2 linked regions of the Bradyrhizobium sp. AZCC 1610 genome follow. The protein of the gene in region 1 interacts with the protein of each later gene in a pairwise test. Links are inferred from orthologs where the notes say so. Each region holds a gene or a part of one and is shown in the gene's direction. Other genes may lie near its edges. The genes, in order: rpe and eno.

Region 1 (7,908 bases):
CAAGCGCGACCAGAGCATCGAAGAAATCCCTCGCCCCGCGGGCATCGACGCCCGACTGTTTGGCGAGTGGTTCCAACTCAAGCGGCCCTTGGGCCAGCACGGTAAAGACGCCAAGTTCGACTGCGCTCAGGAGCGTCTTGGAATCCCTGAAGGCGAGGCCCAATTTCACCAGGCGATCCGGGGCGGCGCTGGTCGCTTCCATGGTACACATCCTTTCTCTATCGGGTCGTACGTGCGACGATGTCCCGGACTTTTTTTCTCTGTTCCGCAATGGACGACGAAAACTCCGCAGGTGTGCCGACCCGAACCTCGACCCCGACATTGCGCAGCCGTGAGACGACGGCGGCATCCGCGCCTACCGCCCTGATGTCCTCTGCAATCTGATCGCGCAGCGGCGTCGGCATATCCCGCCATCCGTAAAACCCGACCACACCTTCAAACGTCAACTCGGGAAAACCGGACTCCCCGGCGGTCGGTACCTCCGGAGCCAAGGGGGAGCGCTGTCGGTTGGAAACCATCACAAGCCTGGCTTTACCTGCGGCGACCGCTGGCAGCAGGAATGATGGCGCGGTAACAACGACGTGGATGCGCCCCTCGGCGAAGTCCTGGAGCGCGGGCGCAAAGTCCCGGTACGGCACTTGTGTGAGCATGAGGCCGGTAGATTTTTGGAAAGCTGAAAAGATGTACTGAGGCAGCCCCGCCGTCGCTGCCCAGTTGAACTTACCCGGATTGTCTCGCGCCATCGCGACAAATGAGCCCAAGGAGTCCACGCCCATCGAACTCGAAACCGCGATGCAGAAAAAATTTTCGGCGGCTGCGGCGATCGGAACAAGATCGCGATCGGGATCGTATGGCAGCTTTTCGTAGATCAGCGGATTGATCGAAATTGGACCAGCGAATGAAAACAGAAGTTCGTGATCATCGCGCGAGTTGACGAAGCTCGCCACACCAGCGAGCCCGTCCACTCCCGGGCGGTTCTCAACGACAACAGCGTGGCGCCATCGCTGGGACAGGCGTTCGGCGAACAGGCGCGCGGCAAGATCGGTGGCGCCCCCCGCCGGCAGCGGAAGGACGATCTTGACGGTCCGCTGTGGCCAGGTCTGCGAGAGCGCCTCCACCGGGGACCACGTTACCGCGATGGCAATCAGAGCATATGCAAAACGCTGGAATGCATGCATGCCGTTATCCCCCGTGCCTAAATGGACTTGCGTGAAGTTCGCTTGCGTCGTCCGGCACCGGGCCGCGCATGGACACGGTTTCCTTCCACCAGCCGCACAAGCATATCAATGAACAGCTTTTTTTCCGATGCGTTCAGCGGCGCCAGAACGCGCTGGTTGGCGGCAAAGACTTCCGGCTGGCATTGCCGCCACAGGCGTTCTCCCTTTCGGGTCAAATAGACTTGACGCGCGCGGCGATCGTCCCCGTTGACTGTTCGCCTGAGAAGCCCTCTCGCTTCGAGTTTTCCGGCGATCAGACCGACATTGTTGCGATCAACCCCCATTGCCTCGGCGAGCGTTTGCTGGCTGATGCCGGGCGCATCATTGACGAACACCAGCAAGGCATATTCAAGCTGGACCAACCCGGCTTCGGCCAAGGCTTCAGCGATGACTGACGCGCAGATTTGTTGAAGGCTTCGGGTGAGTGGCGCCAAGACCCGGCGAAGCGGCACGCCGTCACGGCCGATGTGAATTAGCGAACCGCCCGCTTGAAGATCGCTATCGGAAGCCGTGTCGGACATGGCACGCCATATATAGTCATAATTTTGATCATCATATGTTTGAGTAACTCCATTGTCAACGCAGCCGGACGCCGAACTGAGCGATTAGAATGGTGCTGGACAGTCGCGACGTTTTTCGCGACTGGTGTATTCCCAATGAAACAACGCGCCCGACGGATCGGCTCTTTGAGAAATCTCCTCACCGACATATCCGGCGTCAGCGTCGGCCACGCCCACGACGCGGCGCTCGCCTCCGGCGTCACCGCAATCCTTTTCGACTCCCCTGCCGTGGCCTCGATCGACGTGCGCGGCGGCGGCCCTGGCACGCGCGAGGACGCGCTGCTCAGCCCCGAAAGCACCGTCGAGGCGATCGACGGCATCGCGCTTTCCGGCGGCTCGGCGCTCGGACTGGACGCCGCCGGCGGCGTGCAGGCATGGCTCGCCGAACGGGGACGTGGCTTCCGGGTGCGCGACGCGGTGATCCCGATCGTTCCGGGCGCGATCTGTTTCGATCTGCTCAACGGCGGCAACAAGGCGTGGGGACGTTTCCCGCCCTACCGCGACCTCGGCTATGCCGCGGCGAATGCGGCTGGCGTGGATTTCGCGCTGGGCAGCGTCGGCGCCGGCCTCGGCGCGACAACAGCCAATTTCAAGGGCGGCCTTGGCTCGGCTTCCGCACAGACCGAAGGCGGCGTCACCGTCGGCGCGCTCGCGGTGGTCAATGCGGTGGGCAGCGTGACCATAGGCGACGGCCCATGGTTCTGGGCGGCGCCGTTCGAGACGGGCACTGAGTTTGGCGGGCGCGGAATGCCGCCCTCGTTCACGCCTGATATGCTGCGGGCGCGCCTGAAGGGCGGTCCGGCAGCAAGCCCTGCGGAGAACACCACGCTGGTGGCCGTCGTCACCGATGCCGTGCTGACCAAGCCCCAGGCCAGGCGGCTCGCGATGATCGCGCAAACCGGTATGGCGCGCGCCATCTATCCGGTGCATGCGCCGCTGGATGGCGACGTGGTGTTTGCCGCAGCGACCGGCAAGAAGCCGATCGATCCGCTGTTCGGCCTCACCGAACTCGGCATGGTGGCCGCGAACACCGTCGCCCGCGCAATTGCGCGCGGTGTCCATAGTGCGACCGCGCTACCCTTTCTGGGTGCGCTACCGGCGTGGAGCGATCGCTTCGGTTAGGTCGCAGTCCGAAGGAATCTCGCCGGGTCTCGTGCTCAGGCGCTGACCGAGAGCGATGCGGTGGCGCCCGATGAAATTGCCTGGGCCTGACGCTGGATCATCTGCTCGATGAAATTGTAGGACGATGCCGCTGATGTGGATGAGCTTTTGCCGGCGGCCGACGTCATCGTTACCTTGGATCCGCCTGCATAAGTGAGCGACGTCGTCACCGAACCGTCGCTGTTGGTGACGGACGTGCTGGAAGCGCCCTGCAGGGCCTGCGAGAACGGATCGGAATTCGATCCGTCGGACTCGCTGGCGGCATGGTGATCATGGTGAGTTTTTTTGCCGCCCTTCAGCGCCGATGCCAGCTCATTGAGGCTGACCGAGCCGTCGCCATCCTTGTCGAGCTTGCCGAACACGCTGTCGGCCTGCGCGAGGTTGGTGCCGCCGGCGCCCAGCGCCTCTTCAAATTCCGATTTGGTGATCTTGCCGTCACCGTCGCCATCAATCTGCCCGAACAAATCCTTCAGCGCACTGTGGCGGCTCTTGGATGCCGTGGTCGATCCTGCCGAGGACTGGCTTTGGGCGTCGAGCAGCGCGCTCATGGTTTCCGGCGATATCTGCGAACCGCCGCCAGGCGTGCCGGATCCCGGACCGACCGAAGCCGACGTGTTCGAGGAGAACAGAGCGAACGGACTTGCAGAGTTCTGGCTGACGCCGGTGGTCGGCGCGGACGACGACTTCGACGACGTCAGCGCCTTGAGGGCATCGATAGCCGAGGACGCAGCGCCCAAAGCAAGGAACATGGCAAAACTCCAACAACGCCGCGGCGGTCGCGGCCGATAGCTCGCGCATGTTCCTCAGCAAGCGCCATGCCATGATGAAAAACCCAATAAAACCAGGCTTTCCCGCATCCGATTCCGTCTGGCAAACCCGGCAATAGCTGCCCGCTCCGGCAGATTTTTCCTGCCCACAGGCAGCTTGGCGGTCGCATTGCCCCCGGCCGCCCTGCATGTTACGCGGAGCCATCCAGCCCCTTAAGAGTTTTGGGAAAGCGCACATGTCTCAGCAATTTGCGTCGCGTCCCCTCGTCATCGCGCCGTCAATCCTGGCGGCGGATTTCGCCAAGCTGGGCGAAGAAGTCCGCGCCGTGGACGCGGCGGGTGCCGACTGGATCCATCTCGACGTGATGGACGGGCATTTCGTGCCGAACATTTCCTACGGGCCCGATGTCATCAAGGCGATGCGCCCGCATACGAAGAAAATCTTCGACGCCCATCTGATGATCTCGCCCTGCGACCCCTATCTCGAGGCGTTTGCAAAAGCCGGCTGCGATCACATCACCGTCCATGCCGAGGCCGGGCCGCATCTGCATCGCTCGCTGCAGGCGATCCGCGCGCTCGGCAAGAAGGCCGGCGTCTCGCTCAATCCCGGCACGCCGGCGAGCGCGATCGAATACGTCATCGACCTGATCGATCTGGTGCTGGTCATGTCGGTCAATCCGGGCTTCGGCGGCCAGGCTTTTATCAAATCGGCGCTCGGCAAGGTCAGCGACATCAGGGCGATGACCGCGGGCCGCCCGATCGATATCGAGGTCGATGGCGGCGTCGGCCCTGACGTTTCCGGCCAGCTTGCCGCGGCAGGCGCCAACGCGTTTGTGGCGGGCTCCGCAGTATTCAAGGGCGGCACAACAGAGGCCTATAAGGCCAATATTTCCGCGATCCGTCACGCGGCGGCGCTGGCGCGCGGCGAAGCGGTCTGACGCGGACAAGCCTCGCCCGCGCGCCGAGCCATTGCTGTGGCAGTTCGAGCGCGCGCGCCGTCGCACTTAGCAGCCGGCAGGAAAGCCACATCAGACGCGGAGTTGGCCATGGAACCTGAAAGTCCATGCTGCGGCCACAAAACGTCACGCATCTCGCCATAAAGGCAGAACAGCATCCCGTCTTTCACGGATGGGACGGAAATATGATCAAGGCCTACACCACAGCCGCCATGCTCCTGGTACTCGCCCCCTCCGCCGCGCTCGCGCAGCGCGCGGGCGACGCTGCACTGGGCGCGGTGGCCGGCGCCGTCGTGCTGGGCCCAGTCGGGGCCGTCGCCGGAGCCTTCGTCGGCTATACGGCCGGGCCTTCGATATCGCGGTCGTGGGGACTGGAAGGCTCGCGGTCGTCGTCGCGGCACCGCAGGCAGTCTTCAAGGGACGGCGTGCGCGGCGCCAGGGCGGAAGCCGTGGCCCCCGCATCCAATTCCGCCGGCCAAGCCGACCGGAGCGGCCGCGCCACCAGCTATCCCGTGCCGAACCCGCCGCGTTCAGCCAAAACAGCGCTGCCGCCTGTCCAGACCCTCGACTGAGCGCACGGGCTGCCTGATCCGGAGCTAGCCGCCTTCCTGCACCGGCCAAGGCCGCGCCACGGCATTCATCGCGTCGACGATCGCGGCGGGCAACGTTGATCAGTCGTGCAGGAAAGTCAGTGCTTGCGGGGCGCTTTCAAACCCTTGAGCAGTAGCGCCAGCAATGCGTCGATCCGCGCCGGGGCACCCGGCTCGTTCCATTCCTCGGCATGGGCGGGATGGTGGAAACGGCTGGTGGCGTCGAAAATGGCGCGCGCCGAAACCTTGACATCGGCGACCTCGAACGCGCCCTGCTTCACGCCGTCGGACAGGATAAGCGCGATCTGATCGACCAGGCAGTCCTTGTGGCAATTCACGGCCTTGCAGGCCTCGCGCGCCAGCGTCAGGTAGGTCGCAAACATCTCGGGATCGTCGCCAAGCCGCTCGTGCTTGATCGAAAACATCGTGCGTAGCCACTTCTCCAGCCGGGCGGGCGCCGGGCCGGAAGCTTCTGCGACCTTCAAGAGCGGCGCGCTGAGACGGTCGAGCCAACGCTTGGCCACCGCCTCGCGCAGCGAGGCCTTGCTGGGGAAATGGCGATAGACGCTGCCGTGGCTGACATCGAGGGCGCGGGCAACATCCACTACGGTTGCTTTGGCCAGTCCGTAGCGGCGCAGAACATCCTCGGTAACCTCCAGAATCCGTTCGGGGGTCAGAACCACGACTTCGTTCATGCGCGCACCTGCGAAACGATGGGACGGGTGGTCATCTAATCCCCCTTATAATTCCGTCTAATCCCCTTGGCGGGTTAATGTTTCACCACCGGCTCCAGCCGCTCGGCCTGGGCGGCGAGATGACGGGCGACGCTCTGGTTGAGCCAGCGCTGGATTTGGGCGGTCAGATGAATGAGATGGGCAGTCATTAGCGTAGTCCTTTGCAAGTACCCGGGCTCAGACCTACGAGCCGGGCGACACCCAGTCTTGGCGTCGGCAATGGATATAGCATGTCTCGCTGACAGATTTCAATATCTGTTAGTCAATAATCCGTGATTGTCGGGGCCAACGCTCCCTCCTCGGAAGCCTATTGCTCGTCCTTCGGCGGCATCCGGGGCGGAAGCAGCGGCGTAAACGATACCCCATCGCCCTCGCGGGGGACCGCGACCAATCCCCCGCCGGTCGAGGGGTCGCCGCCCGACGTGTCCAGGATCATGCCGGGCGTGATGTATTCGCGGGCAGCCTGGAGCAGGCTGCCGCCGCCATCGCCAAAGTCGGCGGCGCGACCGCCCTGCGGACGGCCGGCGGCGATCTCGCCCGCCGCCTTGTCGGTCTTTTCCGCAAGGCTGTCGCTGTAGGGAATGCGGAACGCCCGGGGGACACCGCTCGGCCGATTGCCGTCGTCGAGCGTCTCGACCCAGAGATAGATCGAGCCCGGATCGCCCTCCAGCGAATGGGGCTCGACGATACGGGCCTGCAGCAATTTGAAGGTGGCGGGCAGCCTGTCGACGCTGGCCCAGCCCAATAGTCCGCGCACCCCGACAAAGCTCGCAATATAGAACCCGCTCGTCACGATCACGGCGACCGCCTTGGCCGACCAGGGCAAGCGTGCATACACCAGGACGAGAAGCAACAGCGCACCGATCAGGGCGTAGCTGATCGCCAGCGTGAGGATGACCGATTGCAGGTTACTCACGGCGCGGCATCCTGACGCCTGTTTTCGGGTCCAGATCCGCGCCATTCGCGCGGACGTTACGGAACGTCTCCATCAGCGATTTCTGCCGCTGCTGTACGTCGATCACCTTGCCCGCAGCGTCGAGCCAGAAGCGCACCGCCGTCTTCTCATGGCCAGAGTGATCGAGCGTCAGCTTGTTGTCGAAGATCACCTGCGCGGCCGGATTGAGTTTCTGAACCTTCACGCTCACCGCGACAGGCTGCCCGGTGGTGGCCTGAAAGTGCGAGACGTTGACGGTGTATTCGCCGGCGACGACGCCCCGCACCGTGACGATTTCCTCCCGGACCGGCGACAGGATCTTCTTGCCGTTGACGACGATGAAATCGTTCGCGCCGCCGCGATCATCGCGGTCGAGGGTGAGGAAACCGGCCTCGCGACGGCGGTACCAGGCGATGTTGCCGGCAGGGTCCTGCACGAACAGATCGAAGTCGTCGGGATGATTGTCCGGCCAGTCCATCGTGATGAGGAATTCGGCCTTGGAATCGATCTTGCCATCCTTTGCATCGGGCGAGACCGCGAGCAACGCAAGGAAGAACAGGAAAGCGATCACCTGCAGCGCCTTGAACAGCATCACGCCGAGCGGGTCGAACGCCTCCTCGCGCGGATAGAGACCGAAGTCATCCATCATGGTGGCGTTCCAGGACGGCTTTCCAATACCGGGGTGACGTGCGTCTCGGTCAGCATGACGGCATCGGAAAACACCCGCTGGGTCGCGGCATCGAGCATGTAGTATTGAATGCGGACGAGGATGGAGCCGACCAGGCCCGCCAGCGTCGTGTACATGGCCACCGCCATGCCGTCGCTCATCAGGCCCATCGATGATTTCATGGCGGCCTTGTCGGCCGCGTCGAGGGTCGCGATCGGCGCCAGCATGATGATGAAGCCGACGATCGTGCCGAGCAGCCCGAGCTTCATCAGCGTGTCGGAAACGAATGCGCCAAACCCGTTGGAGCCGCGCAACCGGTCGG
Region 2 (7,967 bases), 730 kb from region 1 along the record:
TGTGCAAGCAGCGGCTGGGATGTCGATAGGGTAAGAGCTGCAACGGTAAACCCGAGGAGAGACTTCCGCATGGCCTTCCTCCCTTTGGAGTATCTAGAAAAGAATGTATTGCACTATACGCCTTTCGTGCCTGTGCTTGAACGGATATGTGGACCATGGCAGCGCAACTGACCTTTCGGCCCTCGAGCTTAAAGGTTCTCGGAGGTCCGCTGCGAGTCCACCTTCTGATCAGCGCTTAACCCCGTCCGCGATAGGGCGCGACGCCCTGGTCAGGTACCCACATGCCGTTGGGGAGTTTGCTGGTCTGCCAGAATACGTCGATCGGGATGCCGCCGCGCGGATACCAGTAGCCGCCGATGCGAAGCCATCTTGGCTTGATCTCGGTCGCGATCCGCCTGCCGATCATGACCGTGCAGTCCTCGTGAAAGGAGCCGTGATTGCGAAAGCTCGCGACATAGAGTTTCAGCGACTCGGATTCCAGCAGCCACTGGCCCGGCACGTAGTCGATCATGAGATGCGCGAAATCCGGTGCTTGGCGAAAATCCCAACGTCCGGCATTACCGCGATGCTGACCGCCCTCGAGGTCAAGGTCGATCTGCTCAGCGGGTACCAGGGCGTGAACTCACTAGCACGCAACCAAATTCGGATTAATGCAAGTTTGATGAAAGATAGTTGAGTGTCAAAGGCAGAGAATGTTCTCTTCAAAACCAAGCGCATTACGATCGATCGGTCGCAAATGCGTGGCATCGAGGCAGCGGTAGCCACAATCCTCAAGGCGTTCAATGATCCGTCTGCCGTCCAGCGGCTCGGGGCGATTCAGATCGGTGAGGACCTCGCACAGGATCGGCACTTTGCGACCGCTCTTTGCCAGCACGCCTTGCATGCCGTCGAAGACCTCAGACTCGAAACCTTCGACGTCGATCTTGATAAGGCCAACGCGATCGAGATCGATTTTCCGCTCGCGTGCATAACTATCGAAGGCGATAACCTCAACCGTCAAATTTTCCGTGAGCTCGCTGGCGTGATCGAGGAAGCCGGTAGCAAGTGAGCTCGACCCGATATTGATATCGTAATTGTCGAAATTCTCCGCGCGTGGCGCGACGACGGCCATCGTGAAGGCGCCAGGCCGCGCGCCGCAGGCAAGCTGATTGGCGACGATCCGATAACCGGGATTGAGCTCCGCGAGCCGTCGGACAAAGGTGAAATATTGCGGCACCGGCTCGAAGGCGTGCACCTCGCCGCTCTGGCCCACGAGTGACAAGCTATAGGCCGACCAGTAGCCGCAATTGGCGCCGATATCGACGAAGATATTGCCGGGAGCCAGGCAGCGCTTGAAGATACGTTCGAGAAACATTTCGTGGGTATGGAAAAAGTACTTCTTCATCAACCTATGCAATGACATATCGATCTCGTAATGCACGCCGTTGAAGCGCGTGGTCGCGAGGCCCGTCGGCGGCGTCCTGAACTGCTCGATCGCGCGGCGGTGTACGATATCGGCAAGCTTGAGCGGATCGCTCGATGCATATTTCAGGAGGAAGCGCGCGGTCTTCCGAGCAATCATGGCGGCCTCACGAACTTGATGTTGCGAACATGCGGACGATCTGTGGCCGGCAATTGACCAATCTGTGGCGTCAATCGTTCGAGAGTTTTTCTCAGCCGTGAATCTTCTGCACCTGCGATCTATGCAATCATCATTGTCGCGGCCGTTTATTTCTCTATTGAGGCGTCTTCTGAAAATTCCCGCGCGCAGAAGGCGTTCAAGCCATGCCCGAACGCTTGGCGTGCCTAACCCCGGCCGCGATAGGGCGCGACGCCCTGGTCGGGTACCCACATGCCGTTGGGGAGTTTGCCGGTCTGCCAGAACACGTCGATCGGGATGCCGCGCCGCGTGGATACCAGTAGCCGCCGATGCGAAGCCATTTCGGCTTGATCTCGGCTGCAATCCGCTTGCCGATCATGACCGTGCAGTCCTCATGAAAGGCGCCGTGATTGCGGAAGCTGGCGACATAGAGCTTCAGCGATTTGGATTCCAGCAGCCACTGGCCCGGCACATAGTCGATCATCAGATGCGCGAAATCAGGCTGGCCCGTCACCGGGCAGATCGAGGTGAATTCCGGCGCCGTGAAACGAACCAGATAGTTGGTATCGGCCTGCGGATTGGGCACGCGATCGAGCTGCGCCTTTTCCGGGCTGTCCGGCCATTCCACGGCGCGGCCGAGCTGCAATGATTTCTGCAATGATTTTTTGGCCATCATGATCGTCCTTTGCGAGGCTGACATGGACGCAACAGGCGTCGATCGTCAACCGTCAGCGCGAGGCGGGGTCTTCGAGAAACCGCACCAGCGCCTGCCGCTCGGCGGCGTCCTCGATCCCGCGCATCGACATCCACAATCCCGGAAACATCGCGGCCGGATCGGCGAGGAAGATCTCCAGGCGCTTCGCATCCCAACGCAGTCCTTCGTCGCGGGCCTTGCGCAGCACCGGCGAGTAATCGAAATCGGTGTTGCCAGCCACGACGCGGCCGATCAGCCCGGAGAGGTTGGGACCGGGCAGGCCGCGCTCGGCGGGATCGAGGCTGTGGCAGGCGCGGCAGGGCGCGAACGCCCGCACGCCGTTTTCCTCCGCGGCGGCGGCAGCGGGCAGCAGAAGGGACAACAGCAGCAGGACCGCGAAGGACTTCACGCGACCGTCTGTATCACGACCAGGCGGTCATTGCCGGATTCGCCGCCCCAGGTTTCGCCGGGCCGGCCGTCGAGCTGGCGCACATTCGCGCCCGATTTGTCGCTGGGGAATGCGTTGAATTTTTCCGTCACCGGATCGAAGCGCACGATCGCATTGGCGCCGAAATCGGTGGCCCAGACCTTGTCCTTGTCGTCGACATAGACGGCATAGGTGCGCGGATTGCTGCCGGGCAGCTTCCACGCTTTCCAGGAGCCGTCGGCAGGATCGTGAACCGACACATTGCCGCTGTTCCATTCGCTGACCCAGATGCGGCCCTTGGAATCCGACCACACGCGCCGTGCGCCCTGATTCGGCGTCGGCGGCTCGACCACGGTGGCGTTGCCGGTAGCGGTGTCGATTTTGGCGATGTGGTTGCCGCCGAGCGAGGCGTACCAGATGTCGCCCTTTGGCGTGACGGTCATGCCGTAGGTGCCGCGCCCGCGCGGCGATTTGAATACGGTCATGTCGCCCGATTTCGGATCGAGCCGGCCATAGATGCCGGATTGGCCGGTAAACCAGTAGATGCCGGCTTTGTCGAACACGCCGGTGTTCAGGTTGGCATAAGCCTCTTTTTCGGGCAGGCGGAACAGCGTCACCTTATGATCGGCGGGGTCGACGCGCGCGATTGCATTCTGTCCGCCCTCGGTTACCCAGGGAGCGCCATCAGGGCCGATGATGACGCCATGGGGCGCCGCGCCCTTGCCGAGATCCACGAGCTTGTAGGAGCCGTCGCGCGGATCGAGCCGCCCCAGCGTGCCATTGCGCTGGCCGCAGAACCAGATCGTGCCGTCGGGGGCAGGGGTGGTGTCGCGCGAGCCCATGCCCGCTTTGACCGGATAATATTTGACGCGGAACGGGCCTTCCTGGGCGCTCGCGTGGCGCAGGAGGGCGGGCGCGGCCAGGATTCCAGCGGCGGTGGTTCCAAGAAACTGGCGGCGATTCATTGCGTTACCCCGGCTTGTGAACGTGAAGGTTTGGACGCCGATATCAACCTTGGAGCAGTCTACCCTGACCCATCTCCATCGTCCGGAAAAGGCCGCAGCCAAAGCGTTCACATTTGCTTGCGCGCCGTGTAAGACGCCCCCGAAACATGATCCATCATTCCCAGGAAAGTGCAGACATGACCGCCATCGTCGACATCATTGGCCGCGAAATTCTCGATAGCCGGGGCAATCCCACCGTTGAAGTCGATGTGGTGCTCGAAGACGGCTCGGTCGGCCGTGCCGCGGTGCCATCGGGTGCCTCCACTGGCGCGCATGAGGCGGTCGAGCTGCGGGACGGCGACAGGAAGCGTTATCTCGGCAAGGGCGTGCAGAAGGCGGTCGAGGCGGTCAACGGCGAAATCTTCGAGGCGCTGAGCGATCAGGCCGTCGAGGAACAGGTCCAGATCGACCAGATCATGATCGATCTCGACGGCACCCCGAACAAGAGCCGGCTTGGCGCCAACGCCATCCTCGGCGTCTCGCTGGCCTGTGCCAAGGCTGCGGCGGAATCCTTCGACATGCCGCTCTATCGCTATGTCGGCGGCACCTCGGCGCGGACGCTGCCGGTGCCGATGATGAACATCATCAATGGCGGCATGCATGCCGACAACCCGATCGATTTCCAGGAATTCATGATCCTGCCGGTCGGGGCGGCGAGCTTCGCCGAAGCGCTGCGCTGCGGCTCGGAAATCTTCCACACGCTGCGGGGCGAGCTGAAAAAAGCCGGCCACAACACCAATGTCGGCGACGAGGGCGGCTTTGCGCCGAACATTCCGTCGGCGGACGCAGCCCTCGATTTCGTGGTGAGCGCGATCGGCAAGGCCGGCTACAAGGCAGGCAGCGACGTGATGCTCGGCCTCGATTGCGCGGCGACCGAGTTCTTCAAGGACGGCGCTTACGTCTATGGCGGCGAGAACAAGACGCGCTCGCGCTCTGAGCAGGCGAAATATCTCGCCGATCTCGTCTCGCGTTATCCGATCGTCTCGATCGAGGACGGCATGTCCGAGGACGACATGGACGGCTGGAAGGAATTGACCGATTTGATCGGCAAGAAGTGCCAGCTGGTCGGCGACGATCTGTTCGTCACCAACGTCACGCGGCTTGCCGACGGCATCAAGAATGGCCGCGCCAACTCGATCCTGATCAAGGTCAACCAGATCGGCACGCTGACGGAGACGCTCGCCTCGGTGGAGATGGCCCACAAGGCCGGCTACACCTCCGTGATGTCGCATCGTTCGGGCGAGACCGAAGACTCCACCATCGCCGACCTCGCGGTCGCCACCAATTGCGGACAGATCAAGACCGGATCATTGGCGCGCTCCGACCGCACGGCCAAGTACAACCAGCTCCTGCGTATCGAACAGCAACTCGGCGCGCAGGCAATATATGCGGGCAAGGCAGTTTTCAAGGCACTGGCGTAACGCACCAGCGCATCCAGATATAACAGACACAAAAGGGGAGGATTGCGATGAGCGACGGCAGAAGCGGGCTGCAACTGCGTTCGCTGCTCAAGAAGAGCGGCGAACTCGAACTGTCGCTGGTGGACGTCCCGACGCCCGAACCGGCCGACGATGAAGTCGTGGTCCGTGTCGAGGCGACGCCGATCAACCCGTCCGATCTCGGGCTCCTGATCGGCCCGGCCGACATGTCGACAGCCAAGGAATCCGGCACCAAGGACGCTCCCGTGGTGACGGCGAAGATGCCGGAAGCGGCCATGCGGATGATGGGCGGCCGGCTCGATCAATCGCTCCCGGTGGGCAATGAAGGTGCCGGCGTCGTGATCAGGGCCGGGTCGTCAGACGCTGCGAAAGCGCTGATGGGCAACAACGTCTCGATGATCGGCGGCGCGATGTACTCGCAGTATCGCACCATCAAGGTCAGGGACGTGATGGAGCTGCCGGCCGGCACCACGCCTACCGACGGCGCGTCGTGGTTCGTCAATCCGCTGACCGCGCTCGGCATGACCGAAACCATGCGGCGCGAAAATCACAAGGCGCTGGTGCACACCGCCGCCGCCTCCAACCTCGGCCAGATGCTCAACAAGGTCTGCATCAAGGACGGCATCGGCCTCGTCAACATCGTGCGCAGCAAGGAGCAGGCCGACATCCTGCACAAGATTGGCGCCAAATATGTCGTCGATTCCACCGCAGATACCTTCATGGACGATCTGACCAACGCGCTGGTGGAAACCGGTGCAACGATTGCGTTCGACGCCATCGGCGGCGGCAAGCTCGCGGGGCAAATCCTTACCTGCATGGAGATCGCGGCCAACAAGACCGCCAAGGAATACAGCCGCTACGGCTCGAACGTGTACAAACAGGTCTATATCTACGGCAGCCTCGACAACCGTCCGACCGAACTGAGCCGGGCGTTCGGATTGACCTGGGGGGTCGGCGGCTGGCTGCTGACGCCGTTCCTGCAGAAGATCGGCCCGGCCGAAATCGGCCGGCTGCGCCAGCGCGTGGCGTCCGAACTCAAGACCACGTTTGCCAGCCACTACACGCAAGTTGTGTCGCTGCAGGAAACGCTGCAGCTTTCCAACATCGCGATCTACAACAAGCGCTCCACCGGTGAGAAATTTCTGATCAATCCGAACAAGGGCTGAGTGGCCCGGCAGGCACGTTTATTCCGCTACGAACCGACAAGCCGCCTGAAAGAGGCGGCTTGTTCTGTTTTGGCGTCAGCCACGATGCTGAGGGATAAGAATTTTCTCGCAAAGCCGGCACAAACGCCCAGTTCATGCACTTGCATCTTTCCGTCGATTTGGCGTAAGGGAGGCTAGCGCTTCCGCTTCAAGAGGGATTTAGAATGGCCACCTACAATATCGTCACGATCGTCGGCAGTCTTCGCAAAGAGAGTTTTTCGCTCAAGGTCGCCAATGCGCTGGCCAAGCTGGCGCCGGCTTCGCTGAAGCTCGACGTCACCACGCTGGGCGACATTTCCTTCTTCAACCAGGATCTGGAAGCCGCACCTCCGGCCGACTGGCTGGCGTTCCGCGAAAAGCTGCAGAAGTCGAACGGCGTGCTGTTCGTTACCCCCGAATATAACCGCTCGATCCCTGGCGTGTTGAAGAACGCCATCGACGTCGCCTCGCGCCCTTACGGCAAGAGCTCGTTCCTCGGCAAGCCGATCGGCATTGTCAGCAACTCGCCTGGGGCGCTCGGTGGCGTCAGCGCGGCCAAGCATCTGCAGAACATCCTGCCGGGTATTGCCGGCCCGATCCTCGGCCAGCCCGAAATCTATCTGAACGGCGTCGGCGATGCCTTCGACGACAAGGGCCAGCTCACCAAGGAAGCGGTGCAAAAGGTGCTGCAGCAATATCTCGACGCCTTCGCGGCGTTCATCGAGAAGCAGAACAGGTAACCCGTCATTGCGAGCCAACGGGTCGCGCAAATGCGCGCCCGATGACAGGTTCCGCGAAGCAATCCATACCGCGGCATGGCGGATAGATGGATTGCTTCCGCCTTCGCTCTTAAAAGCTACGGCGGACAAGTCGTCGCTTCCGCTCCCTTGCGCAAACGCTTGCGTTTATCGCAGGCAATGACGATGGGGACAGCACGCTTCCTATTAGGATTCCATTAACCCGGCCGTCGCATCTTGGGCTCATGGTCTCCCGTACCCGCCTGAAATCCATCCTGACCGGCCTCGCCCTCTACACGATGGCGGCGCTGATGGTCGGCTATTTTGGGGTCAACGCGTATACCGGCAAATACGGGCTGAACGCGCGCCAGGAACTCGATCAGGAAATCATCGCGCTCACCTCGGAGCTGGCGCGGCTGAAGCGGGAGCGGGCGCAGGGCGAGCAACGGGTTTCGCTGTTGCGGTCCAACCGGGTCGATCCTGATATGCTGGACGAGCGCGCGCGCTTTCAGCTCGACTACGCCAATCCGCGCGATCTGGTCCGGACCATCAAGCCGAACTAGTTTTCAAACCGATGTCACGGACACCGCCGTCGTTTGCTTGACGTCCGCACGCCGGTCCGCAAATTTCAAAAAACTACAAAATCGATTTCGAAAATGTCGCGCCGCGTTGCAGTGCAGTATAGCATTATTTTCCTGAGCTCACGCAATCCTTTCACGGCGGTTTGAGTTGGGTTAGAGAGGGCTGATCGTCTCTCTCATCCGGATTTGCCATGGCCGCACCCAAGAAAAGCGTCGAGAAGGAATCAGGGCAAAAGGCAAACGCATCCCCACCGGAATTCACCAAGGCCCAGGAACTGGCGGCGCTGCGGGACATGCTGCTGATCCGGCGCTTCGAGGAAAA

The links.
Region 2: the proteins of rpe (region 1) and eno interact in binary tests that used the Escherichia coli proteins (3 or more experiments, as listed by UniProt). The link is inferred for Bradyrhizobium sp. AZCC 1610 from one-to-one orthologs.

What each region holds. Positions count from the first base shown.
Region 1 is NZ_JAZHRR010000001.1:4,227,773-4,235,680, forward strand. The notes cover bases 3,028-5,792. They hold rpe (ribulose-phosphate 3-epimerase), read left to right. Parts: upstream 3,028-3,941; coding sequence 3,942-4,643; downstream 4,644-5,792. Other genes in these bases: V1279_RS21015 (EF-hand domain-containing protein), read right to left, coding at 3,028-3,687; V1279_RS21025 (hypothetical protein), read left to right, coding at 4,847-5,233; V1279_RS21030 (TetR family transcriptional regulator), read right to left, coding at 5,350-5,792. Also shown: V1279_RS20995 (methyltransferase), read right to left, coding at 1-202; V1279_RS21000 (Bug family tripartite tricarboxylate transporter substrate binding protein), read right to left, coding at 219-1,178; V1279_RS21005 (MarR family winged helix-turn-helix transcriptional regulator), read right to left, coding at 1,196-1,738; V1279_RS21010 (P1 family peptidase), read left to right, coding at 1,904-2,899; more of V1279_RS21015, read right to left, coding at 2,935-3,027; more of V1279_RS21030, read right to left, coding at 5,793-5,946; V1279_RS21035 (hypothetical protein), read right to left, coding at 6,293-6,901; V1279_RS21040 (hypothetical protein), read right to left, coding at 6,894-7,568; V1279_RS21045 (MotA/TolQ/ExbB proton channel family protein), read right to left, coding at 7,565-7,908. UniProt on the Escherichia coli protein: Catalyzes the reversible epimerization of D-ribulose 5-phosphate to D-xylulose 5-phosphate.
Region 2 is NZ_JAZHRR010000001.1:3,495,922-3,503,888, reverse strand. What follows is about bases 3,160-5,983. They hold eno (phosphopyruvate hydratase), read left to right. Parts: upstream 3,160-3,841; coding sequence 3,842-5,125; downstream 5,126-5,983. Other genes in these bases: V1279_RS17335 (zinc-binding dehydrogenase), read left to right, coding at 5,173-5,983; V1279_RS17345 (Vgb family protein), read right to left, coding at 3,160-3,665. Also shown: V1279_RS17370 (tetratricopeptide repeat protein), read right to left, coding at 1-71; V1279_RS17360 (FkbM family methyltransferase), read right to left, coding at 680-1,831; V1279_RS17350 (c-type cytochrome), read right to left, coding at 2,308-2,682; more of V1279_RS17345, read right to left, coding at 2,679-3,159; more of V1279_RS17335, read left to right, coding at 5,984-6,309; V1279_RS17330 (NADPH-dependent FMN reductase), read left to right, coding at 6,513-7,067; V1279_RS17325 (FtsB family cell division protein), read left to right, coding at 7,310-7,627; pdhA (pyruvate dehydrogenase (acetyl-transferring) E1 component subunit alpha), read left to right, coding at 7,837-7,967. UniProt on the Escherichia coli protein: Catalyzes the reversible conversion of 2-phosphoglycerate (2-PG) into phosphoenolpyruvate (PEP). It is essential for the degradation of carbohydrates via glycolysis.